Regions from separate parts of the Phyllobacterium sp. A18/5-2 genome, predicted to be linked through region 2. Evidence: riboswitches for the same ligand, from Rfam matches in the RefSeq annotation. Region 2 holds a riboswitch; each other region holds the start of a gene.
What was found. A riboswitch is a leader RNA that binds a small molecule or an ion and turns the genes downstream of it on or off. The one in region 2 is predicted to bind cobalamin.
Positions count from the first base shown of each region.

Region 1: another riboswitch for cobalamin. It lies ahead of N8E89_RS03370 (aromatic ring-hydroxylating oxygenase subunit alpha); the one in region 2 lies ahead of bluB (5,6-dimethylbenzimidazole synthase).
Region 3: another riboswitch for cobalamin. It lies ahead of N8E89_RS12330 (ABC transporter ATP-binding protein); the one in region 2 lies ahead of bluB (5,6-dimethylbenzimidazole synthase).
Region 4: another riboswitch for cobalamin. It lies ahead of N8E89_RS01105 (CbtB domain-containing protein); the one in region 2 lies ahead of bluB (5,6-dimethylbenzimidazole synthase).

Region 1 is NZ_CP104966.1:674,799-682,576, forward strand. Features, by position in the region: gene N8E89_RS03365 (FAD-binding oxidoreductase) at 45-1,148, opposite strand; gene N8E89_RS03370 (aromatic ring-hydroxylating oxygenase subunit alpha) at 1,408-2,649, opposite strand; cobalamin riboswitch at 2,769-2,969, opposite strand; partial or broken gene N8E89_RS03375 (L-fuconate dehydratase) at 3,089-4,373, opposite strand; gene N8E89_RS03380 (fumarylacetoacetate hydrolase family protein) at 4,413-5,258, opposite strand; gene N8E89_RS03385 (SDR family oxidoreductase) at 5,421-6,155, opposite strand; gene N8E89_RS03390 (MaoC/PaaZ C-terminal domain-containing protein) at 6,189-6,644, opposite strand; gene N8E89_RS03395 (Gfo/Idh/MocA family protein) at 6,917-7,778, opposite strand, start outside.
Region 2 is NZ_CP104966.1:390,721-398,498, forward strand. Features, by position in the region: gene metF (methylenetetrahydrofolate reductase [NAD(P)H]) at 1-442, opposite strand, end outside; partial or broken gene N8E89_RS01985 (ArsR/SmtB family transcription factor) at 442-1,450, opposite strand; gene N8E89_RS01990 (DUF2293 domain-containing protein) at 1,579-1,896, shown strand; gene bluB (5,6-dimethylbenzimidazole synthase) at 1,829-2,581, opposite strand; cobalamin riboswitch at 2,628-2,815, opposite strand; gene N8E89_RS02000 (MOSC domain-containing protein) at 2,842-3,450, opposite strand; gene ettA (energy-dependent translational throttle protein EttA) at 3,568-5,217, opposite strand; partial or broken gene N8E89_RS29230 (alpha/beta fold hydrolase) at 6,494-7,450, shown strand; partial or broken gene N8E89_RS02015 (CaiB/BaiF CoA transferase family protein) at 7,463-7,778, shown strand, end outside.
Region 3 is NZ_CP104966.1:2,486,109-2,493,886, forward strand. Features, by position in the region: gene N8E89_RS12315 (FecCD family ABC transporter permease) at 1-345, opposite strand, end outside; partial or broken gene N8E89_RS12325 (ABC transporter substrate-binding protein) at 634-1,580, opposite strand; gene N8E89_RS12330 (ABC transporter ATP-binding protein) at 1,580-2,380, opposite strand; cobalamin riboswitch at 2,662-2,876, opposite strand; gene N8E89_RS12335 (endonuclease domain-containing protein) at 2,981-3,304, opposite strand; partial or broken gene N8E89_RS12340 (DUF2126 domain-containing protein) at 3,706-7,049, shown strand; gene N8E89_RS12345 (circularly permuted type 2 ATP-grasp protein) at 7,064-7,778, shown strand, end outside.
Region 4 is NZ_CP104966.1:204,926-212,703, reverse strand. Features, by position in the region: gene N8E89_RS01130 (ABC transporter substrate-binding protein) at 1-342, opposite strand, end outside; gene N8E89_RS01125 (hypothetical protein) at 853-990, shown strand; gene mmsB (3-hydroxyisobutyrate dehydrogenase) at 1,319-2,209, opposite strand; gene N8E89_RS01115 (isobutyryl-CoA dehydrogenase) at 2,239-3,405, opposite strand; partial or broken gene N8E89_RS01110 (cobyric acid synthase) at 3,516-4,978, shown strand; cobalamin riboswitch at 5,036-5,271, shown strand; gene N8E89_RS01105 (CbtB domain-containing protein) at 5,321-5,500, shown strand; gene N8E89_RS01100 (CbtA family protein) at 5,624-6,355, shown strand; gene cobU (bifunctional adenosylcobinamide kinase/adenosylcobinamide-phosphate guanylyltransferase) at 6,387-6,905, shown strand; gene cobW (cobalamin biosynthesis protein CobW) at 6,925-7,778, shown strand, end outside.

The DNA.
Region 1 (7,778 bases), 280 kb from region 2:
TGGCCTGATGGGTAGATGCCCATCAGGCTGAGTTTAGAGATTTCTCAAGCCTCGATTTCGACATTGCCGAGTGGCTTGGAGCAGCAGGCGAGGACATAACCCTCGTCGATTTCCTCGTCGAGAATGCCGCCATTATGGTCCATGTCGACTTCACCGGAAATCTTCATCACCTTGCAGGTGCCACAGAGACCGGATCCGCAGGCCGCTGCGATTCGGATACCGGCGCCGCGCGCCGCTTTCAGAATCGTGTCGCCTGCAACGCATGGCACATCCATTCCCGACATGGAGAATGTGACGGTCGATGCCGCCTCGACAGCTTCTGTCGAGATGTCATCCATCATCGGCAAAACCGGCTCGGCGGCGGGACCAAAGCTTTCCTGATGATAGTGGTTCATGTCGAAACCCGATGCTTCCAGCATGGTGCGGACATCGCGCATGAACCCTTCCGGTCCGCAGCAGAATATTGTCCTGTCCTTGAAATCCGGGGCGAGCAGCGGCAGTTTTGGTGCTTCGAGCCTGCCGCGAATGCCGGTCCACACCTGGCCCATCTCGTGTTCCTTGATGAGGAAGGCGAGCTTCAGGTTGGGCATGCAACTCATGAGATATTCGAGTTCCTTGCGGAAAATGATATCGCTGGGGCGGCGCGCACAGGTGACGAAACTGATGTCGCTCTGCGGCGCGCAATCATGCATCCAGCGGGTCATTGACATCATCGGGGTAATGCCGGATCCGGCCGAGATAAACAGATATTTTCCGCCCGGATGTTTGCGCATGGAGAAATCGCCAAGCGGGCCGAATGCCTTGAGCCGCACGCCGGGTGTCAAATGATCCAGCATCCAGCGCGTGCCGATGCTATCCTCCTGCGCCTTGACCGTCACAGCGATGGTGAAGGGCCGCGACGGGGTGGAGGAGAGCGTATAGGTGCGCAGCACCGCTTCGGGCTGCACCGGCAGTTCGAAAGTCATGAACTGGCCCGGCTCATAGCGGAACCAGTTCTGATTGTCCGACCTGAAGGTGAAGGTCTTCACATTGGGCGCTTCCTCAACAATTGACAGGCACTCAAGCAGATGCAGCCGGTCATTCCACGGCTGCATCTGGTCGAGGTGTGGATAGTTCTGAGGAACACCCCCAGAGCGAGAGTAGGTCATATTGCACCGTTCTGCCGGAGAGAATTCGCGGACAAGGTCGAGGGGATTGGCGCGGTCGCACTGGTTGTGCGGCCAAAGCCGAGCCCCGAAGGATTTGGCCCGAATTCGCTCGGCCCTTCGGGTTTCTGGCTGGCGGCCATCCACTTTGTCAGGCGGCATCGTTCGATGGAAAGACATCGGCCTCGCCACCTTTCTCGTGGGCTGTCTCGCCATCCGAGAAACAGAACTGGCGCAATATGGCCCACTCTCGCTCTCGTCATTAAGCTACCCTGCTGAGTTTCTTGTCGCCGGAGAGACGCGTCTCCATCGCATTGCTGTACCATTCGAGGAACTGCAGCACACCGCCTTCATGCTCAACCGAGTAAGGGCCAGGCTCGTAGGCGGGCGAACGGATACCGAAGGCGTTTTCTTCAACGATACGGCGATCCTGGTCGTTGGTCTCCAGCCAGACATGCGTCAGTTCTTCGATATTGTAGTCGACGCCTTCCACCGCATCCTTGTGCACCAGCCATTTGGTGGTGACCTGCGTTTCATTGGGACCGAGCGGCAGCACGCGGAACGAGATCGCATGATCGCCAAGAATGTGATTCCATGTTGTCGGGTAATGATAGAGCAGCAGCGAACCGATCTGTTTGGCATTGACGTCATCGCTAAGCTGCCTGCCGACGGCACGCTTGCCGCTCAAGGTATAGCTCTCGGCATCGCGCAACAGTGGCACGCGCGTCGCGCGGTACTGGCCGTCCTCGGCAATACGGAAGACACTCGGCAGGCCAACGGCTTCACACTTGTCCCAATGCGCGACGATTTCCGGATCGTCCTTGGAACCCTGAATACCCGTGACACTCGGCGCCTCCGGGAAGGTCTTGCACAGTTCAGGGTGGTTGGCGACGCAGTGATAGCACTCGCGATTGTTTTCCCAGACAAGCTTCCAGTTGCCCTTTTCAACGATCGAGCTTTGGAACGCGACCTTCGTCTCGGTGAGGCGATGCGGCGCGAGGTAGGGTTCGAGCAGCGCGCGCGTCGCTGCGAAATCCGGCGCAACGGGTGCGAGGCAGATGAAGATATACCCGCCGACGCTTTCGCAATGAACGGTCTTCAGGCTGTGCTGGCTGGCGTCGAAATCATCGCCCATCTGGCGGGCAAACAGCAGGCGGCCATCGAGCTCATAGGTCCACTGGTGATAGGGGCAGACGAGCTTCGCCGCAGTACCCTTTTCGGCCGAGCAGACGCGTGAACCGCGATGGCGGCAGGAATTGTGGAAGGCTCTGATCTTTCCCTGCCGGTCACGAACGATGACAACCGGATAGTCGCCGACCTGCACCGTGAAATAATTCCCCGGCTTCGCCACTTCGCAATCATGACCGATGAACAGCCAGTCGCGATAGAAGATGTTTTCCATATCGAGACGGTAATAGTCCGGATCGGAATAGAAGGCCTGTTCAAGTCCGTAGCCCGGTTTCCGGTTTTGAAGATTCCGGAGCAGTTCATTACGAATATCCATGTCGTGTCCTCGCCCTTACAGCTGCAAAGAACTGACTGGTGGTGACGGAGAAGAACGTCCGCACAGTCAACAAGCGTTGCCTGCGCAAAATCATGCTCCTTGATCGCCCACCGCGATCAGTCGGTGTTGTCACTCGGGGCTGGTTTCCGGGCTCTGGAGTTGCCTTGCCGGGCTTCACGGCGCCTTCCCGGGGTGCACTCCCAGTGGCTATTTTGCCGCGTTTTACTCCACTACCGTTGCGGGGGCAGCGCCGGGTTTTCGACCGGCTTCCCAATTCTCCGCTTCCCCTAGAAAGCGGCACCTCAAGTGTCCCGATAAAAGCATCCGGCACAGAAAAAGAATAGGTGCGGAAACGACATCGCATTTACGCAAGACGACACATATCCGTAAACGAAAACGGCGGCATCTCTGCCGCCGCGTTTCATGGACCCTTGCCGGTTCAGGCCATCGGTCTGTGCAGATATTGCTTGATCGATTCCGGCTTCATCTCGATCGAGAAGCCCGGCAGCGATGGCGGCATATAGGCCGCATTCTGGATACTGCAGGGATCGACGAAGTGTTCATGCAAATGATCGACATATTCGATCACCCTGCCCTCTTTGGTACCAGAGACGGCGACGTAGTCGATCATCGACAAATGCTGCACATATTCGCACAGGCCAACGCCGCCCGCATGCGGCCAGACAGGCAGATCGTACTTCGCCGCCATGAGCAGCACGGCGAGCACTTCGTTCAGTCCGCCCATACGGCAGGAATCGATCTGAACCACGTCGATGGCGCCTTCGGCGATGAACTGCTTGAACACGATGCGGTTCTGGCACATTTCGCCGGTCGCCACCTTGACCGGACTGATCGCCTGGCGAGATCTTGCGGTGGCCCGCGACATCGTCGGGGCTAGTGGGCTCCTCGATGAAAAACGGCTTGACGAAGGCAAGCTTCTTCACCCAGTCGATCGCCTCATTGACCTCCCAGACCTGGTTCGCATCGATCATCAGAATACGATCCGGTCCGATCACCTCGCGGGCGATGGTCAGGCGGCGGATATCGTCGTCGAGATCGCGGCCGACCTTCATCTTGATATGATTGAACCCGGCATCGATAGCTTCCTGGCAAAGGCGGCGCAACTTTTCATCCGAATAGCCGAGCCAGCCAGCCGAGGTCGTATAGCAGGGATAGCCTTCCGCCTTCAGCGTCGCGATCCGTTCCTTCTTGCCGCTTTGGGCCTTACGCAGGATTGCCAAAGCCTCTTCACGAGTCAAAACGTCGGTCAGGTAGCGGAAATCGACGATGTTGACGATCTCCTCCGGTGTCATTTCACCGACCAGCTGCCAGACGGGCTTCTTCGCTTCCTTGGCGAGCAGGTCCCAGACCGCATTGACGACGGCGCCGGTCGCCAGATGCATCGCACCCTTGTCCGGGCCGATCCAGCGCAGCTGGCTGTCGCCGGTAATGAAGTGCCAGAAACGACCAGGATTTTCCTTCACCCAGTCGAGCTCCAGACCAATGACGAGATGCTTCATCGCCTCGATGGCAAGGCAGCAGATTTCGTTGCCGCGCCCGATGGTGAAGGTGAGACCGTGGCCGGAAAGCCCGTCGGCATTGGTGTCGAGCACGACATAGGCCGCCGAATAGTCCGGATCCGGATTCATCGCATCCGACCCGTCAAGGCTTTGCGAAGTGGGAAAGCGGACATCAAAAACGCGAAGATCGGTAATGCGGGTCACGATATGCCTCATGTATCTGTTGCTAAGGGTGCAGCGCGCCTACGCGTCGGCGCGCGTCACCTGTTTCTGGGTGCCCAGGCCTTCGATGCCGAGTTCCACGACATCGCCGGCCTTGAGATAGCGCGGCGGTTTCATACCCATGCCGACGCCGGGAGGCGTGCCGGTCGAGATGATGTCGCCGGGCTGCAGGCTCATGAACTGGCTGAGATAAGAAACGAGGAAGGCAACGCCATAGACCATCGTCTTGGTCGAGCCGTTCTGCATGGTCTCGCCATTTACGGTCAGCCACATGGGAAGGTCCTGCGGGTCTGCGACCTCATCCTTGGTCACGAGCCACGGACCGGTCGGGCCGAACGTGTCGCAGCTCTTGCCCTTGGTCCATTGACCCGAACGCTCCGTCTGGAAAGCGCGCTCGCTGACATCATGCACCGTGCAATAGCCGGCGACATAATCCAGCGCCTCGCCTTGCGTGACATATTTTGCGGTGCGTCCGATGACGACACCGAGCTCTACTTCCCAGTCGTTCTTTTCCGAACCGCGCGGAATGACCAGATCGTCATTTGGACCTGCGATTGCCGATGTCGCCTTCATGAAAATTACTGGCTCGGGTGGAACGGCCATGCCGGATTCCGCGGCGTGATCAGCATAGTTGAGACCGATACAGATGAACTTGCCGGTACCGGCGACGCAGGGTCCGAGACGCGGATTGCCGCCGACTATCGGTAGGCTCTCGACATCCAGATCGCCAAGCTTGGCCAGCGCGTCCGGGTCAAGCACCGCCCCGGAAATATCGTTCACCTTGCCAGAAAGATCGCGGATTTGCCCTTTGCCATCGAGAACGCCAGGCTTTTCCTGTCCTGGCTCGCCATATCGTAGAAATTTCATCGTCTGCTCCTTTTTCTTGTTGGAGATGCTTGAGAATTCATCCTGATGAGGCAGCTGGTGTGGTTTTCGAGAACCGGAGCGCAGTGGACTTTTTCGTCCATGAGCACCGGAAGCGTAGAAAATCGCATCAGATGGCCATCGCGGTGGATTTCCCAAAGTCTCCTAGACGGTCCAGCCGCCATCGATGTTGTAAGCCTGACCTGTCGTATAAGTCGCGCCGGCGAGATAAACGGCGAGGTCGGCGATTTCTTCCGGCAGTCCGAGACGGCCCATGGGCTGGCGCGCAATGAAGGCCGCGCGCGTTGCCTCATAATCACCTCCCGCACGCATGCGCTGTTCCAGCGATGGGCTCTCAACCGTGCCGGGGCAGATCGCATTGCAGCGGATACCCTGGGTGATGTAATCGGCTGCGACCGCCTTGGTGAGGCCCAGAACTGCCGCCTTGGTCACGCCATAGGCAAAACGGTTCGGTACGCCCTTCACGCTGCTGGCAACCGAAGACATGTTGACAATCGCGCCATCCTTGCGCTCGATCATACCCGGAAGAACCGCCCTGATCGTGCGGATCATCGCGCGGACATTCAAGTCCAGCGCAAACTCCAGATCAGCATCCGGCATTTCGAGAATCGAACCGCCATGGACGAAACCGGCGCAGTTGAACAGCACGTCGATGGCGCCAATCTCGCCGGTCACCTGATTGACTTCGTCCGTCTTCAGCACGTCGAGCTTGCGGGGGTGGATATCTGCATCCTTTGGCAGCGCATCAAGTAGCTGCTCATTGATGTCCGTCGCATGCACAATCGCGCCTTCGCGCGCAAAAGCCAGCACCGAAGCCCGGCCGATGCCTTGCCCTGCAGCTGTAATTAGAACGCGTTTACCTTCAAGCTTACCTGTCATCTTAATTCTCCGTTCGGCACTCTGTTGCGCCTGTCATGCACCCTTGGACTTGCGCTCCGCAATCAAAATATGGTCAGCCACCAATACCACTTCGTCGCGTTGATTGATCACCTCACAGTGCTCGACCACGCGTCCGCTGTCCGGCCGTTTCGGATCGTCTTCCTTTGCGCTGATCGTTACCCGCGTGCGGATCGTATCGCCGATGAACACCGGGCGCACGAAGCGCAGGCGGTCGTAGCCATAGGAAAACGCAACGGGATTGATAAGGCTCGCCGCCAGTCCGACCCCAATGGAGAAAATCATGGTGCCATGGGCAACGCGCTGTCCGAATTGCGTTGTCTTGGCAAATTCCGCGTCCATGTGGTGCGGGAAGAAATCGCCCGTATGGCCGGCGTGCACCACGAAATCAGTCTCAGTAATGGTGCGTCCCGTCGTGACACGCATATGGCCGAGTTCATAGTCCTCGAAATAGATGGCTTGTTCGGACATCTAGAACCTTTCATGTTTGGATGGAAACATTTCTGTTTCCTGGATGGCGAGACAATCCACGCGGAAGGTGGCGAGGCCGATGTACGTGCATCGGACGAAGCCGCCTGACAAAGTGGGTGGCCGCCAGCCGGAAACCCGAAGGGCCGGGTGAATTTGCTCCAAAGCCTTCGGGCTTCGGCTTCGTCCGATGGGTAAACATCGGCCTCGCCAAACCCCTTGACCTTGAACCAAATTCCCTCCGGCAGAATGATTCCATCCAGACATGAAAGGTTCTAAGCCTCCGGTTTCTGCGCGAGCGGAGTTGCCGGCGTCGCGCTCGATTGATAGGCAGCCTCGACCAGCGCCATGGTGTACCAGCCATCCTCGACCGAACTGACCAGTTCCTTGTCCTCGCCGCTTGCAAAGCGCTGCAGGTTGGCCATACGCCCGACAAAAGCATCCGGAAACCACGCGCCCTTCAGCGGAACGCTGACCCAGCCGGAGCCACCCTTCGGATAGATCATCAATTCGTCCGGCTCTCCGCGCGGATAGTCGAGGTTGACGCCGAGCTTCACATAGGCCGCGCCTTCCGTGCCGCTGACGCGGAACTCGCAAGCCTGGAATTTGCGGCCGAATTTGTGATCGTGATTGATCGACAGCGAACAGCGTACCCTATTCCCATAGTCGAGGATGGCGCTGGTCCTCGTCTGCGCCACTTCATGATTGGGATGGCCGAGCGTCTTGGCGTGCACGCCGAGCGGGTTGCCGAGGATCTGCCGTATAAGGTCAATATAATGGATCGAGTGCATGGCAATCTCGACGCGCGGCAGGCCGTTCAAGAACGGCCAGAGCGACCATGGCGTATCCAGCGCCAGCCAGGCATCGAAATCGACAACCTCGCCAAGCCAGCCTTGTGCCATCGCATCCTTCAGCGCCAGCATCATCGGCGCGAAGCGCAACTGGAAATTGACCGCCGCAGTGATATTGCGCTCCCGGCAAATGCGCAGGATCTCGGACGCTTGTCCAAGATCGCTGCCCATCGGCTTCTGGATCAGCGCAAAGGAACCCTCGGGCAGGACCTTCAGGATTTCAGCGTGACGCGATGGCGGCGTAGCGAGATCGAAGATCGCGTTCTCAACCGCCGCACCCTCGGCG
Region 2 (7,778 bases):
AGATGTCAAAATCGGCGAAAGCCTTCAGACCAGCGACCAGATCGGCACCATTTTCATACCCACCGGGCGTTGGCTTGTAATTGGCACCGACACCGCTTGCGGGATCCCCGCGCAGCGCGACAAAACGTTTCACGCCCATGGCGGCAAACTCGCGCACGACCGTATCCACTTCTTCCTTCGTCGCATCGACACAAGTGAGGTGTGCTGCGGCATTGACGTCGGTTTCCGTCAATATGCGTTTGATCGTGCGAGCAGTGCGTTCACGCGTTGAGCCACCCGCGCCGTAAGTTACCGAGACGAATTCCGGGGTGAGTGGCGCAAGGCGCGTCACTGTTTCCCAAAGCCGCTCTTCCATGACCTCGGTCTTGGGCGGAAAAAATTCAAAGGAAACCCGGATATTGGTTCCGAGATCGGGACGGCGGGACTGGCGGAAAAAACTCATTATACGCTCTCCGTGACGCGGGAGGTTAAAGCGGGATCGGCAATCAGCAAGCGCGGGTCGCGTGCCAGCCACAATTTGACAGTCAGTTTGTCTTTGTCTTTCGGCTCAAGTTCCAGACTTTCCTCGAGCATCAGACCGGCCTCAGTAAGCCAGTCACGCATATGCGTATCGCTGAAGCCCAGACGCACATGCGCATGGCTGTCGCGCAGAAACTCAAGTTCGTGCGGGGCGAAATCGACAATCAACATTCGCCCTCCTGCGCGCAGTGCACGTGCCGCCTCGCGAATTGCTTCGGCCGGATTATCAAGGAAATGCAGGACCTGGTGAATGGTCACTAAATCGAAGGATTCACGATCAACCGGCAGTGAATAAACGTCGCCATGGCGCACTTGCGCATTGGTAATGCCATCCTTGTCCAGATTGGAGCGGGCAATGGTCAGCATGTCGCGATTGATGTCGATACCGACGCCGCGCACATAAAGCGGCGAGAACAGCTCGAGCAGGCGTCCTGTGCCCGTGCCGACATCGAGCATGGCCTGGAATGGCTTGCGGCCGACAATCTTCAAAAGAGCATCTTCCACGGCGCCATCTGGTACATGCAAAGAGCGGATCACATCCCAGCTTGTCGCATTGGCGCTGAAGTAAGCGGCGGCCCGCTCGCGACAGCTGCAATTTCACCGAGGAGAGGCGCTCAAGGTCGCGTTCCAGCAGAGGATCAGCGTAATCAAGGCGATCCAGCAGCGAACGGGCTATATCGCCGACGATGAGGGAATCTGCCAGACGGAAATAGGCCCACGAACCTTCCTGATACCGATTGATCAGGCTTGCTTCAAACAGCAGCTTGAGGTGGCGCGAAACGCGCGGCTGCGATTGGCCGAGAATGGAAGTGAGGTCCGAAACGGTCAGATCGCCCCGCGACAACAGCGCCAGGATCCGCAGCCGGCTTGGCTCCGCCGCTGCTTTCAGCGTATCGACCATCAGATCAAGATTGAGATCACGCTTGTCCATCATTCACCTCAAAAGACATAAAGATATGTTTATGTGAGAAATAAGGTTTTGGCAAGTTAGTTTTTGCCATTGACGACAAAATTTGCCGCGTCTGAAATAGCCGCGAGAATCGCCGCAAAGGAAGACGCATGAGCACAGGAACAAATCGCCAGCGCGCCATCAACAAGGCGCTGACGCTGCTTCTCCCGGCTGTTCCCTATTCGGATTCAGAGCCGATACGCGCTGCGGCAGGCGCGCCGCATATGAGGACGCTGCCACCGCCAATCGCTGTATGGCTAGCGGCGGTGGCCCATGTCCGCCACCAGCACACGGATTATGACGCCTTGCGTGACGAGGGCTATGACAAGGATTCTGCCCGCTACTTCGTACTTGATGCGATCAATCGGAAGCTGACCGAGTGGCGCGCGACCCGCTTGCTGGATCCGGACGAAGAAGATCCGAGTTGATAGTGGGTTCCCCCTGCCATTCTTCGTCGAAAATCAGGTCTTCCAGCGGCACCCTTAGCCGCCACCCGCGTTTTTCCAGTTCCGGCGCATCATAAAGCTCATCGGCGTAGCCCATACACAGATAGGCAACGATCTCAACATGGTCTGGAATGCCTAGAATGTTACGCAGGTCCCGATCGTGATAGATACTGACCCAGCCGATACCGATGCCTTCAGCACGAGCCGCAAGCCAGAGGTTCTGTACGGCGCAGACGGTGCTGTAAATGTCCATCTGCCGGTTATGCGTGCGGCCAAGCACTACCTTGCCACCGCGCGTCCGGTCGCAGGTGATGCAAAGATTGATCGGCGCTTTCAGGATGCCTTCGAGCTTCAACGACGCGTAGAGCGCCTGCCGTTCATCGGCGAACAGCGCTTTCGCTTCCTCATTGGCGCGGGTGAAGGCACGGTGCACCTCCGCTTTTCGCGCTTCGTCTCGAATGACGATGAAGTTCCACGGCTGCATGAAGCCGACCGACGGCGCATGGTGAGCGGCATCCAAGAGCCGCGTCAGCACTTCGTCATGGATCGGCCGCGACAGAAATTGGTCGCGCACATCGCGGCGGGTATAGATGGCTTTGTAGACCGCGGCGCGCTCCTCATCGGAAAAGCCGGCCGCGGTGACTGGACCACAGGATATGTCGTGCATTGTTTGCTCCCAACAACGCTTGAAAACCCTTCCCGCCGTCCGCGCGGTTTGGGCTATAAGGTCCGGCCGGTCTTCTGACTGAGGTTCATCTGAACCGCGCGCCTTCCGGACACATCCATGGCATTTGCGCGGCCCATCCCCTTTACAGCGTTGGGCACGTGCCGGACTTTCACCGGCTTCCCGATTCTCCCGCGATCTGTTCAATCGGCAGGCACCGGACCTTCAAACCATTCGCCACAGAAAAATCTCTGGCGCAAGCCTCAGGGCTGATAAATCCATTGCTCGGGCACACGCACATCGACCTTTTCGCCAGCGCGAACGGTGCCGGGCTTCTCCACCCAGGCCACGATACCTCGCAAACGCCGCGACACACGGACAAAGTCCAGCGCCGTGGTGGTATGGTCCGCCGTAGCGGCATGCTCGCCGATGGAGCGCCCAGCCACCTTGCAAGGCGCATTTTGACCGTCAACCCTCAGGGTCACGCCGCCTTCGAAGAACAGCAGGGTGCGTGGTGGCAGCATCGACAGCGATGGAACACCGTCGACAACCATATTGCCACCGATCCATTCCGGCCTGAGTTCCGCCAACCCCATGCCGTTGGCGACTTCCCTCAACTCATCCGATGCGAGAATGGAAAGCTGGCGTTCATTACGCATCTCCGTGCCGCGCGGATACCAGGGTTCACGCCCGCCGGACTTACGGGTGGCACCGGCGTGGTAATCGCCTACAATCCCGTCAAAAGTCAGTTCGAGCGAGCTTGCCGGCGTCGTGACGAAATCTCCTGCAAGCGCCTCGAACAGGCCGCTAACCCGTCCACCGATCTTGCGGGAGGGCAGAATCCCGGTCTTTGTTGCAAACAGGTCGGTCATTGCGCGCTCCGTGAAACTCGCCGTACTTTAAAAAAATCGACCGCGAAAACCAGCAAATGTGACTGATGGATCCGTCAAAAATGATGATGGGAGGGCGTTTCCACCCTCCCAGGAAGATCAGCGCGTCAAAGGCTTGTATGTCGGACGCTTTGGATTGACGCTGTCCGGTCCGAGGCGGCGGATCTTGTCATTCTCGTAGTCTTCGAAATTGCCTTCGAACCACTCGACGTGACTGTCGCCTTCGAATGCGAGGATGTGCGTCGCCAGACGGTCGAGGAACATGCGATCGTGGCTGATGATCACGGCGCAGCCCGCATATTTTTCCAAGGCATCTTCAAGAGCCGCCAATGTTTCGGTGTCGAGATCGTTGGTCGGTTCGTCGAGCAGCAGAACATTGCCGCCGGCCTGCAACATTTTGGCGAGATGTACGCGATTGCGCTGACCGCCCGAGAGGTTGCCGACCTTCTGCTGCTGGTCGCCGCCCTTGAAGTTGAACGCCGAGACATAGGCACGCGAATTCATTTCGTGCTTGCCGAGCTTGATGATTTCATTGCCGCCGGAAATTTCTTCCCAGACGTTCTTGTCAGCCTTCAGATGATCCCGGCTCTGGTCGACATAGCCGAGATGCACCGTGTCACCGACGCGAATGGAGCCGGAATCAGGCTTTTCCTGACCGGTGATCATCTTGAACAGGGTAGTCTTACCGGCACCGTTAGGGCCGATAATGCCGACAATGCCGCCGGGGGGCAGTTTGAAGGTGAGGTTTTCGATAAGAACGCGATCGCCAAAGGATTTGGTAAGGTTCTCTGCCTCGATCACGACCTGACCAAGGCGCTCGCCCGCCGGAATGAGTATCTGAGCATCGCCCGGACGCTGATCGTTAGCGGCATCGACCAGCGCGTCATAGGCCCTGATGCGCGCCTTCGACTTTGCCTGGCGGGCCTTGGGGCTGGCGGAAATCCACTCGCGCTCACGCTCGAGTGCCTTCTGACGCGAGTCATCCTCGCGGCCCTCCTGCAGCATGCGCTTGGCCTTGGCGCCGAGATAGGCTGAATAGTTGCCTTCATATGGAATGCCGCGGCCGCGATCGAGCTCGAGAATCCAGCCCGTCACATTGTCGAGGAAGTATCGATCGTGCGTGATCAGGAGGACAGAGCCCGGATATTCGCGCAGGTGCTTTTCCAGCCACGCTGTGGTTTCCGCATCAAGGTGGTTGGTCGGCTCATCGAGAAGCAAAAGATCGGGCTGCGACAGCAACAGACGGCACAGCGCCACACGGCGGCGCTCACCACCGGAGAGATTGGTCACTTCGCTGTCACCTGGAGGACAGCGCAGCGCTTCCATCGCCATTTCGACCTGGGATTCCAGATCCCACAGGTTCTTGTGGTCGATGATATCCTGCAACTTGGCGCCTTCATCGGCGGTTTCGTCGGAATAATTCATCATCAGTTCATTGTAGCGGTCGAGGATTGCCTTCTTGTCGGCAACTCCATCCATGACGTTGCCCATCACGTCCTTGGTCGGATCGAGAACAGGCTCCTGCGCGAGGTAACCAACGGTCGCACCATCGGCGAGCCAGGCTTCGCCGGTATATTCCTTGTCCATGCCAGCCATGATCTTGAGGATCGTCGACTTACCGGCACCGTTCGGTCCGAGGATACCGATCTTGGCGTCGGGGTAGAAGGAAAGGTGAATATTTTCAAGAACCTTCTTGGTTCCGTATGCCTTGTTCAGGCCGGCCATATGATAAATGAATTGGCGTGCCATAACGCGCGTCACTCCGATGTTCGGGATTTTAGGGACATAAATTTGCGCCGTATGTAGGCGAAAGGGGCGCGGGTGGCAATGCATAGCTGGTTATTTCGGACATTCCGCACGGTGAGCGCTCCCCCCGCCACGCCCTCATTCTCTGAGTCTGGCCATTGAGTGGTTAGGGAAGACGGGCGGTCGCCGAAGCGCGTCTTGGTAGAAGTAGTAATGCGATCCGAAGACCGCCCGCTGACGTTTCCCCCTGCCGGCCGGCTTCTGCCTGTTCCGCGGGGCGAGTGGATGAGCGCCTGGAGTCCGGGCCCATCGTCGCCGTCGGTGCAGTGTCCGCACAATTGGCGTCGGCATCAACAACGCAGGCAATATCTGTGTGTCAGGCAGATTGACCTCCGAAGACGAACAGGTCGGCCGCTGCCCGGGTCCGTTGCCCGCACATCGACACGCCGTCCTCCCCCACTTTCGAACGGCTCCGGAAGCAGCTCCCCATGGAAAGGACGGGGTTAGGATAAACGAGGTTTGCAGGTGTTGGATAAGTTAGCAGCATTATTTTGCGTGCGGTGAGATCGTGCAAGGGTCGACAGGCACCTTCTTCTCCAATAATCGCAGGGTGTCTCCCTCTCCGGCTTGACCCGAGGACCCAAGGCAAAGGGCGAGAATTTATCCACCATCCCGACGCGATTCAGGGAACGAAACCGTCAACGCAAACGGCCATTGGGAATTTCACTTTGCTGGAATGCGTTGCGTGCCGTGATATCTCAGTCCTTCTCGGCCGTGGGTCCTCGGGTCAAGCCCGAGGATGACGAAGAGGAAGGTGCTTTTCAACCACGGCGAGATCATCGCGAAACGATCCCTCTCTTGCGATTTCTGGCACTTGGCCCCAAAACGAGCGAAACCGGGCGCGGATATTTCCGTCACCCGGTTTCCCCTCTGGTGCCGCATTGGGGGAGCGTCCTCTTCTCCCTTGAACGGCCATGTAACTGGCAAGGTCTGGATACGCGCGGTCAGTTCCCTTGCTACATTCTCTGCATCACACGCTCGCGTCACGCGTACACAGTTGTGGCAATTGGGGTAGGAGGACCAGCATCCAAACTCTTTCGGAATGAAGTTCTGCGGCATGTTTTTGCCGTTTGCAAGAGGTTTTGCAAAATAAAATTGCATTGATGACTACATGATTATTTATTGTGCAGAGCCAGAACAATTTAGGCGGATTCAACCCGAATTTTTTCCGCATTGACTAATCGTGCGTCACCCTTTCAATTGCAACGGGAGGCACCGGATGCCATTTGACGACGTAGAACTGGTAAAGACAGCCGCAGGCGCAGCGCTCGCTTTGCGTTTTTCACCAGCGGCTGGGCCAGCCCGCGCAATCGTCCACATCAATCACGGCGTCAGCGAGCATTCGCTGCGCTACAAGCGTTTTGCGCAGTTCCTGAATGGACAGGGTTTCCACGTTTATGCCCATGATCATCGCGGTCATGGATTGACCAGGGCCGCGGGCGCTCCAGCCGGGCGCTTTGCTCCGGCTGATGGAATCAATCATGTGCTGGACGATGTGGATACGATCAACAATCTTGCCCGCAGCCGTCATCCTGGACTGCCGCTTATCGTGTTCGGCCATTCGATGGGCGGGCTTATCGCGCTGAATTCCGTTTTGGGGCACCCGGACAAGGTGGACGCAGCGGCCATCTGGAACGCCAATTTCTCCGCAGGCTTTCTCGGTCGTTTAGCACAGGGATCCTGCGCGCGGAACGCATGTTCCTCGGCTCAGACGTTCCAAGCATGATTCTTCCGAAACTCACGTTTCAGGACTGGGGACGCGGTATCAAGAATGCGCGTACTGCATCCGACTGGCTGTCACGCGACCCTGATGAAGTGGACGCTTATCTTGCCGATCCCCTTTCGGGCTGGAACCCCACCGTGAGCATGTGGCGCGATATTTTCGACTTCATATTTAACGGTGCCGACGATCTCGTTACTGGCGAAGGTTCCGCGCGACCTGCCCTTTAATCTCGTTGGTGGTGCGGAAGATCCGGCAACGGCGAAGGGCAAGGCGGTCAGGGACCTTGAAACCAGGATGCGCAAGCTTGGCTTCACTCATGTCACCACCACGATCTACGAGGATACGCGGCATGAAGGCCTCAATGAAATCAACAGGGAAGTGATCATGCAGGATTTCGCCGAATGGGCTGCTCACACGCTTGCGCAGCGAACAATCAGTCTAAAGAGTGCCTGACCAAAATGTCCAATGCCCCCCCTTAAAGGTATTCGTGTGATCGAACTCGCCCGCGTTCTTGCTGGTCCGTGGGCGGGACAAATCCTCGCCGATCTCGGTGCCGATGTTATCAAGGTGGAAAATCCCTCGGGCGGCGATGAAACGCGCGGCTGGGGGCCTCCCTTCATTACCAGCAGCGAGGGTGAAAACCTCTCGGCCGCCTATTTCCACTCGTGCAATCGCGGCAAGCGTTCCATCATAATCGACTTTACGTCACCAGAGGGCCAGGAAACCGTCAAGGCGCTTTGCCGGACGGCGGATGTGGTTTTGGAGAATTTCAAGGTCGGGG
Region 3 (7,778 bases), 1.6 Mb from region 2:
GATCACCGAGACCGCGCCTGCGGCCGCCCCGGAGGAAAGCCCGAACAGGAAGGGATCGGCGAGATCGTTACGCGTTACCGTCTGCAGCATCGCGCCGATAATGCCGAGCCCCGCACCGGCGCAAATCCCCAGCACCACGCGCGGCAGGCGAAGGTCGACGACGATGCGCTCGATGGGTCCGCTGGTTGTCAGGTCGCTGAATCCGGCCGCATGGGCAAGCGCATTCAATACCGCCGGCAGTGGAATGACCGTCGAACCATAGGCAATGGAGGAGAGGGCGAGGGCGATGACAAGCATCAGCCCTGCAGCAAGCATTATGCGTTGATTGATTCGAGCGGGAAACATTGGAAGGGTTCTCTTAATTCATGGCGTCAGATACCGATTATCTCCCTTGTGGGAAGCACGCTGCCCTTATCTCCCCCTTGTGGGGGAGAAAGCGATTTCAACATCTTAGCGTCAGATAAGTGTTAGAAATCGCAAGAGAGGGGATTTCGATGGTACGCTTCAAATCCCCTCTCTTGAGTTTTCCAAGGATTTAGCGAAGAGGCTAAATCCAGGAAAACTCTTTCTCTCCCGCAAGGGGAGAGATAAGGCGCCCGGGCCCGCCTTCGGCCACCAGGGGGAGATAATCACTCAGAAGGCTTCCGGATGCATTGCTTTGGCGATTTTCTCGATCGCTTCGATGTTGGCGGGTCCGGGGGTCAGCTCGGCATAGCGCAGGGCAACGAAGCGCTCATTCTTCACCGCGTCGGTCTCCTTCATGGCGGGGTGCGCCTTGAGGAAGTCGAGCAGTTTCCGGTATCCGGCATTATCCTGATAATCGAGCAGGATGAGGAACTGCGGATTGCGGGCGGCGACTGTTTCCCACGAGGTGGTGCCCCAGCTCGTCTCCATGTCGGCCATGATGTTGGTGCCGCCGGCCTCGCTGATCAGCGCCGTGGGCATGGCAAACTTGCCTGCCGTGAACGGCTTGTCCTCACCGGAATCGTAAAGGAAAACACGGGTATCGCCGGTGTTGTTGATTCTTCTTTGATGTCCGCAAGCTGCGCCTTCCAGCCGGACACCAGTTTCTCGGCTTCCGCATCCTTACCGAAAATCTGGCCGAGTTTCGTTATGTCGCCGTAGAGCAGGTCCATCGAGGCGGCAGGGCGGTTCTTGTCGAGATGCACGCAACTTTCGGTCAGGACCAGCGTCTTGATCCCATGGGGCGCCAGCGTATCGGGCGTGACATCGCCGCCTGGCTTCATGCCGTAATACCAGCCGGCGAAGAAGAAATCCGGGTTGGCTGCGACAAGGTTTTCGAGGGTCGCATATTTGGGGGCGAGCTCCGGAATGGAGCCCTGCTGCTGCTTGAAGGCATCGTCCAGCTTGTACCAGCCGGTAATCCCGGTAACGCCGGCGATCGACGGCTGGAGGCCGAGGGCAAATGCCATCTCGCTCATGTTGATGTCGTGGATGACGGCGCGTTTCGGTGCTGCTTCGAAGGTCAGCGGTTTGCCGCAGCTGTCGACGGTAACGGGAAAGGCCCAGGAAGGTGCGGACAGAAGCGCGAAGGCGAGGGCGAGGACGGCTCTTTTCATCAGATACTCCGTGAGTGGGTAAGTGCGGATTTTTCGGGTGTTTCGAACACCATCAGCTCGCGATCCTGTGATGGATGACGCAGGCGAAGGACATCAAGGTCGAAGACGTCGCTGACGATGCGCGGCGTCAGGGTTTCGTCGGGGGTGCCCGCCGCCACCAGCTGGGCGCTGTGCATGACCGCGACATGGGTGGCGAATGGCGCAACCAGCGGCAGGTCGTGCAGGACAGCGATTGTCGTCACGTCCAGCCCCGCCACCAGCGACAGGAGTTCGCTGCGCGCCTTTGGATCGAGATGATTGGTCGGCTCATCAAGGAACAACACCGCGGGAGCTTGCGCAATCGCCCGCGCCAGTTGCACACGCTGGCGCTCGCCGCCGGAAAGCGATCCAATGGAACGGCGCGAAAACGGTAAAATCCCGGCGCGATGCAGCGCTTCCGCGACGATTTCGCGGTCCCTTGCCCTGGTGAAGGTGCCGATATGGGGAATACGGCCGAGCGAGACGTAGTCTTCGACAAGCAGCTGCAGGTCCGGCGTGTCGGTCTGGCCGACAAAGGCGAACTGCTGCGCGCGTGCAAGCGGCGTCAACCGGCTGATGCTGCTGCCGTTCACATAGACATCGCCTGATGTGGGTTGCAGAAGACCGGCGAGCATACGCAGAAAAGTCGACTTGCCGGCACCATTCGGACCGATGATCGCCAGCCGGGAGCCGCATTCCACTGTCAGGGATGCCGCGTCGACGAGAGTCTGGCCGGAGGTGCGATATGTCACCGCGTCGGCATTGAGGACAAGATGGCTCATGGGCAAAGTTTCCCGCAGATTGTAACGCAACAGGATTCCACTGGCGTAACGGATGCGTACAGTAATGTTATAACGTATGTAAAGGGATTCTGTTTGCCGGTGATCAAGAAATCACTGGATGGAATTGGCAGATGAGGGAGGGTTCGGGTGTTCATGCCTGCCCACTTGTCAGGACAGGAATCAGGAACGCACGCGAGATATAGCCGCTATCCGGCAGCCCCGTACGTCCGGGCCCTCGTCAGCGGTAAACATCGCATCGCTCCCGGCACACCCCGTCCGGTTCGAATTTCAGGTTCGATGGCAGGTCTCCTGGCTCGCGGGTCTCGGCTTCGCCTTGCCTTCCCGGCTCATCACCAGTGGCATAGTTCAGGCGTCGCTCACCGCTTACAGTTGCGGGGGCAGCCACGGTTTCGGTCCCTATTGGGTACGCCTCACCGTGTTCCCTTTTCATCTCCGGCGTTGTCTTGCCGAAGAAACCATCAGTACCGATCAATAGAGGAAAAAATGCTCAAAGCAATCAGTTTCATTTGCCTCGATGGCGCTTATCTCCCCCCCTTGCGGGGGAGAAAGCGATTTCAGCATCTTAGCCCTTGCCAAGTGCTAGAAATCGCCCGAGAGGGGAATGTGAACTCCGCTTCGTCGCTTGTTGGCTTCGTGTAGAATCTGCGAACATACCCCGTCCAGATTGCGAATGATCTCATCGTTCCAGAAGCGCAGCGTTTTGAAACTTGATGCGTTCAAACATTTATCGCGTTCCACATCTGAGTTGGACCCTGAATGTTGACTCCCATCCAGTTCTATAATCAGCCTTGATCTGAAGCAGGCGAAATCCACTATGTAGCCGAGAAGCGGCGCTTGCCGTTTGAATTTCAAACCGCCCAATTGATTGTTTCGGATTGCTTGCCACAGGATGTTCTCCGCCAAAGTTGCATCCCTGCGCATTTTCCGCGCGTATGTTCGAATGATTGGAGGTGTGTCTTGACGGATCTCTCAATCCCCTCTCTTGGATTTTCCAAGGATTTAGCAAAGAGGCTAAATCCAGGAAAATCCTTTCTCCCCCACAAAGGGGGAGATAAGCGGTGCCCTTAAGTTATGCGCTAACTGTCGCTCGGTTTAATGCGAGCGGCAACGAATGCAAGGTTGCATTGTTGTGAACAGCATGACGTTGCGGGTTGTGGGTCGACTGGCCGCTGCACGCTTGTAAATGCGGCAAATTCTAATTGTGCTAAAATATTTGGCAGAGCCGCATTTAAAGACGTGAACTGCGCAATAGAGTACGCTAGGTTTCTCGGGAACGCGCATTTAGAAGAACAATTTGAGGCGACATGGCAATTCACGCTGCAGTCTATCATTTGACGCACTACAAATATGACCGTCCCATCATGCTGGGGCCGCAGATCATCCGCCTTCAGCCCGCGCCGCATTCCCGCACGAAAGTGTTGAGCCATTCGCTGAAGGTCAGTCCGGCCAATCATTTCGTCAATCTGCAACAGGATCCCTACGGCAATTTCCTGGCCCGCTTCGTCTTTCCGGAGCCCGTGACGGAGCTGAAGATCGAGGTCGATCTCGTCGCCGATATGACTGTCTACAATCCGTTCGACTTCTTCGTCGAGCCGGTCGCGGAGACCTGGCCCTTTACCTATCCGCAAGACATCAGCGAAGACCTTTCGATTTATCTGAAGCCGGAACCGGCCGGACCGCTGCTGCAAGCGTTTCTCGATACGATCGATCGCACACCAACCAACACCGTGAACTTTGTGGTGGATCTCAATGCGCGCATCCAGCGCGAGGTCGGCTATGTCATCCGCATGGAAACGGGCGTGCAGGAACCCGAGACGACGCTGAACGTGCGTACCGGTTCCTGCCGCGATTCGAGCTGGCTGCTGGTGCAGGCCTTGCGTCATCTCGGGCTCGCCGCGCGATTTGTTTCGGGTTACCTGATCCAGCTGAAGCCTGATCTGGTTTCGCTCGACGGACCTGCCGGTACCGACAAGGATTTCACCGATCTTCACGCCTGGTGCGAGGTCTATCTGCCGGGCGCCGGCTGGATCGGTCTCGATCCGACGTCGGGCCTTTTGACAGGCGAAAGTCATGTGCCGCTTGCCGCTACGCCGCATTATCGTAACGCCGCACCGATTTCCGGCATGGCGGAACCCGCCAATGTCGAATTCGGCTTTGACATGCGTGTCACCCGCGTTTCGGAGCACCCCCGCATCACCAAGCCGTTCTCCGATGAATCCTGGTCCGCGCTGGATGCGCTCGGAGAAAAAGGTGGACAGTATTCTGAAGGAGCGGGATGTACGCCTTACCATGGGCGGCGAGCCAACCTTCGTCTCCATCGATGATTTCAGATCCGGCGAATGGAACACGGACGCTGTCGGCCCGACCAAGCGCGACAAGGCCGACAAGCTCATCCGCCGTCTGCGCGAACGTTTCGCACCGGGTGGATTTCTGCATTATGGACAAGGAAAATGGTATCCCGGCGAAAGCCTGCCGCGTTGGACCTTTTCGCTCTATTGGCGCAAGGACGGCAAGCCGATCTGGGTCAATCCGGATCTGATTGCGCCGGAAAACAGCAAGGCGAATGTCAAGCCGGACGATGCCGGAAAGCTTCTCACCGGGATTGCCAGCGTGCTCGGCGTCGAAGACGAGATGGTCACGCCTGCCTATGAGGATCCGGCCGAATGGATCGTCAAGGAAGGCAACCTTCCGGCAAATGTCGATCCGTCCAATTCAAAGCTTAAAGACCCCGAAGAGCGCAGTCGAATTGCCCGCGTCTTCGAGCGCGGTCTGACCGAGCCAACTGGCTTTGTCCTGCCCGTGCAGCGCTGGAACAGCCAGGCAGCCGCCGGCCCGCGCTGGCGCAGTGAAAAGTGGAAGACACGTCGTGGCAAGCTTTTCCTGGTGCCGGGGGATTCGCCTGTTGGCTATCGTCTGCCGCTTGGCTCTCTTCCGCATGTTCCTCCATCGGAATATCCTTTTTATCGTCCCGCTCGATCCATCGGTCGACCGCGATGCTCTGCCGGATTCAGTAGCGCAACCGGGAGCTCCGGCCGCGCGGGATGCGCCGCAGGCGGTGGCTTCGTTCACCGCGGCCGAAGGCACTCAACAGGAGCGCGTCGAACAGGAACTCGGTGAAATCGGCGGCGCGGTGCGCACGGCCATCTCGGTCGAGCCGCGTGACGGCCGCCTGAGCGTCTTCATGCCGCCGGTGGAGGCGCTGGAGGATTATCTGGAACTGGTTGGCGCCGCGGAAGCTGCCGCAGCAAAGCTCGGTCTTCCGGTCCATATCGAGGGCTATGGGCCGCCGCAGGATCATCGCATCAATGTCATCCGCGTTGCGCCCGATCCGGGTGTCATCGAGGTGAATATCCATCCAGCCTCCAACTGGCGCGAATGCGTCGAGACGACGACGGCGATCTATGAGGAAGCCCGGCAGACCCGGCTTGGCGCCGACAAGTTCATGATCGACGGCCGCCACACCGGCACCGGCGGCGGCAATCATGTGGTCGTCGGCGGTGAAACGCCGAACAACAGCCCTTTCCTGCGGCGCCCTGATCTTCTGAAGAGCCTCGTGCTGCACTGGCAGCGCCACCCCTCGCTGTCCTACCTGTTTTCGGGCATGTTCATCGGCCCGACCAGCCAGGCGCCGCGTTTTGACGAGGCGCGGCACGACAGTCTTTACGAACTCGAGATCGCCATGGCACAGGTTCCGTTACCAGGCAGGGGTACGCCGCCGCTTCCCTGGCTGGTGGACCGGCTTTTCCGCAATCTGCTGGTCGATGTCACCGGTAATACCCATCGCTCGGAGATTTGCATCGACAAGCTGTTTTCGCCCGACGGTCCGACAGGCCGGCTGGGGCTCGTCGAGTTCCGTGGTTTCGAGATGCCGCCCAATGCACGCATGAGCCTTGCACAGCAGCTGCTCGTTCGCGCATTGATCGCCCGGTTCTGGAACAGCCCGATCGAGGGTAGCTTTGTCCGCTGGGGCACGTCCTTGCACGACCGTTTCATGCTGCCGGCCTTTGTCTGGCAGGACTTTCTCGATGTTTTGGCGGACCTGCGCCAGCACGGTTTCGATTTCCGTCCCGAATGGTTCGAGGCACAGCTGGAATTCCGCTTTCCGTTCTGCGGCGAAATCGAGAATGAGGGCGTCAAACTCGAACTGCGGCAGGCGCTGGAGCCGTGGCATGTCATGGGTGAACAGGGGGCCATCGGCGGCACGGTCCGCTTTGTCGACAGTTCGGTTGAGCGGCTTCAGGTCAAGGTCGAAGGCTTCAATGCCGCGCGCTACAGCGTTGCCTGCAACGGCCGGGAAGTGCCGCTGAAAATGACCGACGTCAATGGAACCGCCGTTGCCGGCGTGCGCTACAAAGCCTGGCAGCCGCGCTCGGGCTTGCATCCGATGATCCCGGTCAACACGCCGCTGGTCTTCGATATTTACGACCAGTGGTCGGGCCGGGCGATTGGCGGTTGCGTCTATCATGTCGCACATCCCGGCGGCCGCAGCTATGATACGTTTCCTGTCAATTCGAACGAGGCCGAGGCGCGCCGCCTGACCCGGTTTGAGCCACGCGGGCATACGGCCGGAGGATATGAGCTCAGGAAAGAAACGCCATCGGCTGAATTTCCGATGACTCTCGATCTGAGAAGGCCGCGCCAGAATTGAGACCGAAAGGAAGCATGACTGCAAGCAAACCAGCACAATCGCTGCCCGGAGCCGGATCAGAAACCCGGCCCGGCCTGCTTGCGAGCTACAGGCCCCTGCCCAATGTCGCCGACGAGATGATCGATCCGTCAGGCGCGGTCCGCCCCGGCTGGGAAACCCTGCTTCACACACTCGACGAGATCGGCCCGGAAAAGCTTGCGACGCGCTTTGCCCGCGCCAATCAGTATTTGCATGATGCTGGCGTGTTTTACCGTGTCTATAACGAGAACGGTACGCAGGAGCGCGAATGGCCGCTCGCCCACATTCCGATTTTGATCAATGAGGATGAATGGCGGTCGATCACCCTTGGCCTGACGCAGCGGGCCGACCTGCTCGAAGACATCGTTGCCGACGTTTACGGCGAGAACAAGCTGATACGGGACGGTTTGCTTCCCCCTGACCTGGTTGCCTCGAATCCGGAATTCCTGCATCCCGTGGCGGGGGTAAAGCCCGCGAGCGGTCATTTCCTGCATTTCTGTGCCTTTGAACTCGGGCGCGGGCCGAATGGTCAATGGTGGGTGCTTGGCGACCGGACGCAGGCGCCGTCCGGTGCAGGTTTCGCGCTGGAGAACCGCGTCGCGACGACCCGCGCGCTGTCGGACATTTCGGGCGCCATGAATGTTCACCGGCTGGCGGGCTTCTTCAAGGATTTCCGCGACAGTTTGCAAGGGCTGATCAATAGTCCGCAAG
Region 4 (7,778 bases), 190 kb from region 2:
CGTACCGCCTTCGGTGATCGCAGGCGCGGCATAGACCAGCTTTTCTTCCTTGACCGCCTTTTCCAGCTGGTCGCGAACGGTGTTAAGCCAGCCCTCCGGCGCGATGTCCGGCTGACCTTTCTCAATCATCGATGTAAACGTCGGGACTGTATCACCCGCAACGAGTTCGGCATCGCAACCATAGCCTTCGCTAAGGATGATCTTGTCGAGATTGGCAAGGGCTTCTGCCGACTGCCAGTTCATGTTGGCGATTGTAACTGTACCGCATTCAGCCGCTGATGCCGATCCGGCATAACCGAACAGACCAGCGGCCAATATAGTTGAAGCGAGCAGCTTCTTCATGTTCTTTATCTCCCACTCATTTGACAGTTCACCCGAAAACGAATTCTAACTTGGTACTGCCTTACCCAGTCGTTCGCCTATGTGCCATTTGGCATCTTTATCCCGGCAGAATGCAATGGTTTCATTGAATAAATGCGGTATATCGCGACAACGCCTATCGATATAACGACGCCGGGAATATGAATGCGATGTCAGACGGTACATTGTCATCGACGCATCGTAACAAACGAACAAACGAAAGATCAACGTTTTAGGCAATTTTTCCTGTCGTACATGGTGGCAGCGGCGCTGAATATGGCTTTTCCATTAGCGTCACGCCAAGGCGAGCATACTTTTTTAGCCAAACTGCCCAAGGTGTTAAGGCAGACAAGTGGCTTTGGCATACCTGCCATGCAAATTTGCATGCGTGATTACTGTAAATGCGACACGCTGTGGCGAAATTTCCTGATCAAACATTAGGCAAAGAGCGCATTTGAGTGGCAACAACAGTTTACTCATCGAGGTGCAGAAATGCTCTATATTTTTAACCGCAACAACCGCGTACACATTTCGTGGAATGCCACCGAAAAGCGTAACGCGCCTTCCGGCAACGCGAAGAGCGGCATTGGCTCTGCGCTGTCCTTCATCTGGACCCGTTCGGCCGGCTGATTTACGGCTAAGGCCGTTCAACTCGAGAACCGCTGCCTTCAAAAAAGGTAGCGGTTTTTCTATGCAGGCTGATCTATAGCGTCCATATCAAAAAACCGCCCTGTCCGTGATGGAACAGTGCGGTTTTTTGCCAAATTACGCATGGCTTTCCGCCGAACGATACCCTGGCAGAAATAACGACTCCGGTACGCAGTACCTGATCCGGAGCAGGGAGCAGGGTCTTGGTCTGCTCACCTGTAAAGTTTTAACCGGACATCGTTACCGCGAGGTTATCGAGAACTTAATCAAATCTAAATTCTGGAACTTTCCGGGCGTTTCTTTGTGATAATCAGCCTTGGCGCTTTGCATCACGCAAATAATTGATGATGCCTGAAAAATCAGAACCTTCATTACCCGCCGCACCAAACTGCGCATAAATCTCCTCGGCATGCGCACCAAGCGGTGTCGCTGCGCCAACACTGTTGGCGGCTTCCTGCGAAAGTTTCAGATCTTTTAACATCAGCGCCGCGGCAAAACCGGGCTTGTAGCCATTGTTGGCAGGGGAGGCCGGTACAGGTCCAGGTACCGGGCAATAGGTGGTCAGCGACCAGCATTGACCGGAGGAGGTGGAGGCAACATCGAAGAGGGCCTGATGCGAAAGGCCAAGCTTTTCCGCGAGTGCGAAAGCCTCGCTGACCCCGATCATCGAAATGCCGAGGATCATGTTGTTGCAGATTTTCGCTGCCTGACCGTTGCCCGCTTCGCCGCAGTGGACAATTCTGGCTCCCATCTGCTTCAGGACGGGTTCGGCCTTGACGAATGCCTCTGTGCTGCCGCCGACCATGAAGGTCAAGGTACCGGCCGCGGCGCCGCCAATGCCGCCGGATACGGGGGCATCTACCGACAGCAAGCCATTCTTTTGCGCGATATCATGAGCCTTGCGCGCCGAATCGACGTCAATTGTCGAGGAATCGATGAAAAGCGCGCCATTTTTAGCGCTCTTGACAACGGATTCATAAACCGACAGCACGTGTTTTCCCGCCGGTAGCATGGTAATGACGACCTCGGCGTCGGCGACAGCAGCCTCGGCGTTGGCGGCGATTGTTACGCCGTTGCCTTTGGCCGTATCCAGGTTTTCTGGCAACAGGTCAAAGCCAAGAACCGTGTGTCCGGCTTTCACAAGATTGGCGGCCATTGGATTGCCCATATGTCCAAGACCGATAAAAGCGACTGTTGTCATCGCAACGTTTCTCCCTGATATAATTTTGTTTAACGGCCCGTCATATGCCGGGCGATGATGACCCGCATTATTTCGTTGGTGCCTTCCAGAATCTGGTGAACACGCAGATCGCGGACGATTTTTTCGATGCCATAGTCGTGCAGGTAGCCATAGCCTCCATGGATTTGCAGTGCGTCATTGGCGACGTTGAACCCGGTATCGGTGACAAATCGCTTGGCCATTGCCGACCATTTCGAGGCGTCATGTGTCTTGTGGTCGAGCTTCGACGCGGCGGTATAGAGCAGCATCCGCGCGGCGGAAAGCTCGGTCTCCATGTCGGCGAGCTTGAACTGCAAGGCCTGGAACTGGTTGATCGCCTTGCCGAATGCCTTGCGCTCAGCCGCATAAGTAATCGCCTTGTCGAGTGCGGACTGCGCGCCACCGAGCGAACAGGCGGCGATATTCAAGCGTCCGCCATCGAGCCCGCCCATTGCGATGCGGAAACCGTCGCCTTCCTCGCCAAGCCGGTTTGCTACCGGAACGCGACAATTGTCGAAGATGACCTGCCTGGTCGATTGCATGTTCCAGCCCATCTTGTATTCGTTGGCGCCAAATGACAGGCCGGGTGCGTCCTTTGGAACAACCAATGCGGAGATTCCCTTCGGTCCATCCTCGCCGGTCCGTACCATAGTGACGTAAACGTCCGAATCGCCCGCGCCGGAAATAAACTGCTTGGCGCCGTTCAGCACATAATGATCGCCGTCACGCACGGCGCGTGTCTTGAGTGCGGCAGCGTCGGAACCTGAATTTGGCTCGGTCAGGCAGTAACTCGCCAGCCATTCCATGGATGTCAATCGCGGCACGAAGCGCTGACGCTGCTCTTCATTGCCGAAAAGATCGATCATCCATGTTCCCATATTGTGAATCGATATGAACGCCGAGAATGCCGGGCATGCGGCTGATAGCGCCTCGAAGATCAGCACTGCATCCAGTCGTTTCAGCCCGGAGCCACCCACATCCTCGCGCACATAAATGCCACCCATGCCGAGCGGCCCGGTTTCCCGAATGACATCTGCCGGAAAATGCTTGTCACGATCCCAGGCGAGTGCATTGGGCGCTACGCGGTCTGCTGCAAAAGCCCGTGCCATGTCCTGGATAGCCAATTGATCCTCGTTGAGTTCAAACTGGCCCGACGCGGATTCCACGCTGCTATCCATGGCTAACCTCCCTTTATTCTTAGTTGTTCCCCACTCTATCCCATGCTCCAAGCCGTGCAACGTCTTCGGTGGGGCTAGGAAGAGAAAGACATATCCGCTACTCAAAGCGCATGACACGCGCAATCATGTTGCAAGGAACCGGCTCTGACGTTGGTAAATCCGTCCTGGTGGCCGGGCTTTGCCGCCTTGCCCGCAATCGCGGGCTGAAAGTACGTCCCTTCAAACCGCAGAATATGTCGAACAATGCTGCTGTCAGCGACGACGGCGGCGAGATCGGCCGGGCGCAGTGGCTGCAGGCACTTGCCTGTGGCGTGCCATCCTCGGTGCACATGAATCCGGTGCTGCTGAAACCGCAATCGGAAACCGGCAGTCAGATCATCGTTCAGGGCAAGGTCTGGGGACAGGCCAAGGGCAGGGATTATCAGAAATTCAACGGCGCAGCTGCTCGATGCGGTGATGGCGTCGTGGAATGTTGTTTGCGATGGCGCCGATCTGGTAATCGTGGAGGGGGCGGGCTCACCTGCGGAAATCAACCTGCGTGCCGGTGATATTGCCAATATGGGCTTTGCCACCCGCGCCAATGTTCCGGTCGTCCTGGTTGGCGATATCGACCGGGGTGGCGTGATCGCGTCGATCGTTGGCACGCACGCGATCCTTCAGCCTGAAGATCGCGATATGATCATCGGCTACATCATCAACAAGTTTCGCGGCGACGTTTCCCTTTTCGACGAGGGGCTGAAATCGATAACCCAATTCACCGGCTGGCCGTCATTCGGCGTTGTCCCGTGGTTAAGGGATGCCTCCCATTTGCCTGCGGAAGACTCTGTCGTCCTGGAGCGGCTGGTCAAGGGTGAGGGGCGGGCGCTGAAGATCGCAGTCCCCGTTCTCGATCGCATTGCCAATTTTGACGATCTGGATCCGCTGATGGCGGAACCGCAGGTGGACGTCGTGATGGTCCGCAGCGGCGAAAGGTTGCCAGCGGACGCAGGACTGGTAATCATACCGGGTTCAAAGTCGACGATTGGCGATCTGTTGCGCTTCCGGGAAAATGGCTGGGATCGCGATCTCGACATGCACAGGCGGCGCGGCGGCCACATCATCGGCATTTGCGGTGGCTATCAGATGCTCGGCTGGACCGTTCGCGATCCCGATGGAATCGAAGGCGGTGTCACGGAAGCCGAAGGGCTGGGCCATCTTGATATCGACACGGTGATGGAACCGGAAAAGACTGTGCGCAACGTCGAGGCGCATTCATTGCAATTCGATCTTCCCTTGCAGGGCTATGAAATCCATCTCGGTAGAACGACGGGCCCGGACTGCGAGCGTCCGACAGCGCGCATCAATGGCACTGCAGACGGTGCTGCGTCCGTGGACGGCAAAGTCTTTGGTACTTATCTGCATGGGATATTCGGGGCGGATGACTTCAGAGCGGCATTGTTACGATCCATGGGAATTGCGGCCGAGTCATTTGACTATCGCGCCAGAGTGGATGCGGCCCTCGATCTCGATAGCCGGCCAACTGGCTGAAGTTCTCGATATTGACGCATTGTTGAAGGCAAAATCGCAGCGATGACGCGGCAGGCGGCGTTGGTGTCGCAGATCTGTTTGACATTTCTGGCGCTTGATGAATAACGTTCAACCCATGATTGGTTCCCGCATCGGCCAAAGGCCAAGGGATCAAAAGGGAATGTGACGGCCGTACCCATCAGGGCGGCCTAACCGCAGCCGACCCCGCGACTGTAGAGCGGCGAGGGTCAATGTCAGTGCCAGAAGCGAAAGCCGACGGCAGCCACTGGGAAACCGGGAAGGCGGCATTGATCTTGCGACCCGCGAGCCAGGAGACCTGCCAGTCATAGGGCAATAGTGCCGAAAACCGAAGGGGATTGTCCCTTCAAGGCCCTACACGGAGGTTGTTATGGCTGCTGCACGTACTTCGACTACGATTTCGCTCCCCCTCGCTACGCGTCTGACAACGGCGGTATTTTCGCTGATGCTCGGCGTGTTCATAATTTATGGCGTCGGCCTGTCCCATTCCGAAACGCTGCATGACACAGCGCATGACACCCGCCATTCATACGGATTCCCTTGCCACTAAGGCTGATAACGGCTGGATAGACTGATTCAGCCGCCAGCGCTTACGCATTGAAAAATACGGTTTGTTTGCCCGGGACGTTTTTGCGTACCCGGCATCTTGCTTTAGGGATTGGGAGCAGATCTCATGTTGGTAAAATATCTTCTGGCTACGATCGTAGCTGGTTTGTTGGCTGGTATCCTTTTGACGCCGGCCATGTATGTGCGGGTTGTTCCGCTCATTCTTCACGCCGAGGAATATGAAAATGCCGGCGGACACGAACATAGCCATGACACTGCTGCGGCGACCACGGCGGAAAGCGCACCAGCTGCCGTCGCTCCGCATGCGCACGAAGAAGAGGAGGCGGGACCTGAGCTTCCATTTGGACGACTCGGCAATACGCTACTGATCAACCTGGTTGCCGGTGCAGGCTTTGCACTCATCACAGGTGCTGCAGCGCTTATTCTCGGCAGGAAGATTACACTGCAGAACGGGGTTTACTGGGGTCTCGCAGGTTTCTTCATCTTCAATTTCGCACCCGCATTCAGCCTTGCGCCGGAATTGCCGGCAATGCCTGCCCCCGATCTCGCCGCGCGGCAGGCCTGGTGGCTTGTCACCGTCTTTCTCACAGCAGGCGGCGTCTATCTCCTCGTCCTTCGCGAGGAGGTTTGGGCCAAGGTCCTGGGTGTTGCGCTGATCGTTGCGCCGCATGTCTATGGTGCACCGGAAGCAGAAGATCTTTCGTCACCCGTGCCACCTACGCTCGCGTCGGAATTTGCTGTATCAACGCTGGCGACCAACCTGTTTTTCTGGGTTGTGCTTGGAACGGCGCTGGGCTGGGCCATTCAGCACTATGCGGCATCGGAGCTGGATGCCTGATGATAATTCCACCCCCAAAAGGCCCCCGGCAATGTTAGGACATGGGGTCACCTTTATCCTTGGCGGTGCGCGTTCCGGTAAATCTTCTTTTGCCGAGGGTTTGATTGAAGCATCCGGTTTGGAAGCTGTCTATCTGGCCACCGGCAAAGCGTGGGACGATGAAATGTCTGCGCGGATAGGGCTGCACAAAGCGCGGCGCGGCTCCGCCTGGACGACGATTGAAGTGCCACTCGATCTGGTCGGCCTTTTGCAAAGCGAATCCGCTGGCAACAGAGCGGTCCTTGTCGATTGTCTCACACTTTGGCTCACCAATCTGATGATGGCGGAGCGCGATATAGAGGCGGAGACGGCGGAGCTTGTGGCCGTGCTGCCACGACTCAAGGGGCCCCTGGTGTTCGTATCGAATGAGGTGGGTCTGGGAATCGTTCCGGAAAACCGCATGGCGCGCGAGTTTCGCGATCATGCGGGGCGCCTCCATCAAGCCGTGGCCGGGGCCGCGGCAACTGTCTATTTCGTGGCAGCAGGACTGCCGCTCAAAATGAAGGGATAAGAACATGCAGGGTCAAAAGATGCTTGATCAAAAGATTCCGGCAACGGTCATCACCGGCTTCCTCGGCTCGGGCAAGACGACGATGATCCGCAACCTGCTCGAGAATGCCAATGGCAAGCGCATCGCACTGATCATCAATGAATTTGGCGATCTGGGCGTCGATGGCGGTCTGCTCAAAGGCTGCGGTATCGAGGCATGCCGCGATGAGGATGTGATCGAGCTCAACAATGGCTGCATCTGCTGCACTGTGGCCGATGACTTCATCCCGACGATGACCAAATTGCTTGACCGTCCCGACCGTCCGGATCACATCGTGATCGAGACCTCCGGCCTCGCATTGCCGCAGCCGCTGGTTGCGGCCTTCAACTGGCCGGAAATCAAGACGCAGGTGACCGTCGATGGTGTCGTCACGGTCATCGACGCTGCCGCCGTTTCGGAAGGCCGCTTTGCCGACGACCACGATAAAGTCGACGCGCAGCGTGTCCAGGATGAATCGCTCGACCACGACAGCCCGCTTGAGGAACTGTTCGAGGACCAAATACGGGCCGCCGATCTCATCATTTTGAACAAAACCGACCTCATCAGCGGCGCTCAGCTCGACGCGGTCAAAAACGATGTACAGAGCCGGTCAATACGCGCGCTCAACATGGTTCCGGCGAGTTTCGGTAAACTCAGCAATCAGTTGCTGCTCGGACTTGGCGTGGGCACCGAGGACGATATCGCCAACCGCAAATCGCATCATGAGATGGAACACGAAGCGGGCGAAGAACATGACCACGACGAATTCGAAAGCTTCGTCGTCGGGCTTGGTCCGGTGGCCGAGCCGAAATCATTTGTCGAGAAGCTGAAGAGCGTGATTGCCGACCATGATGT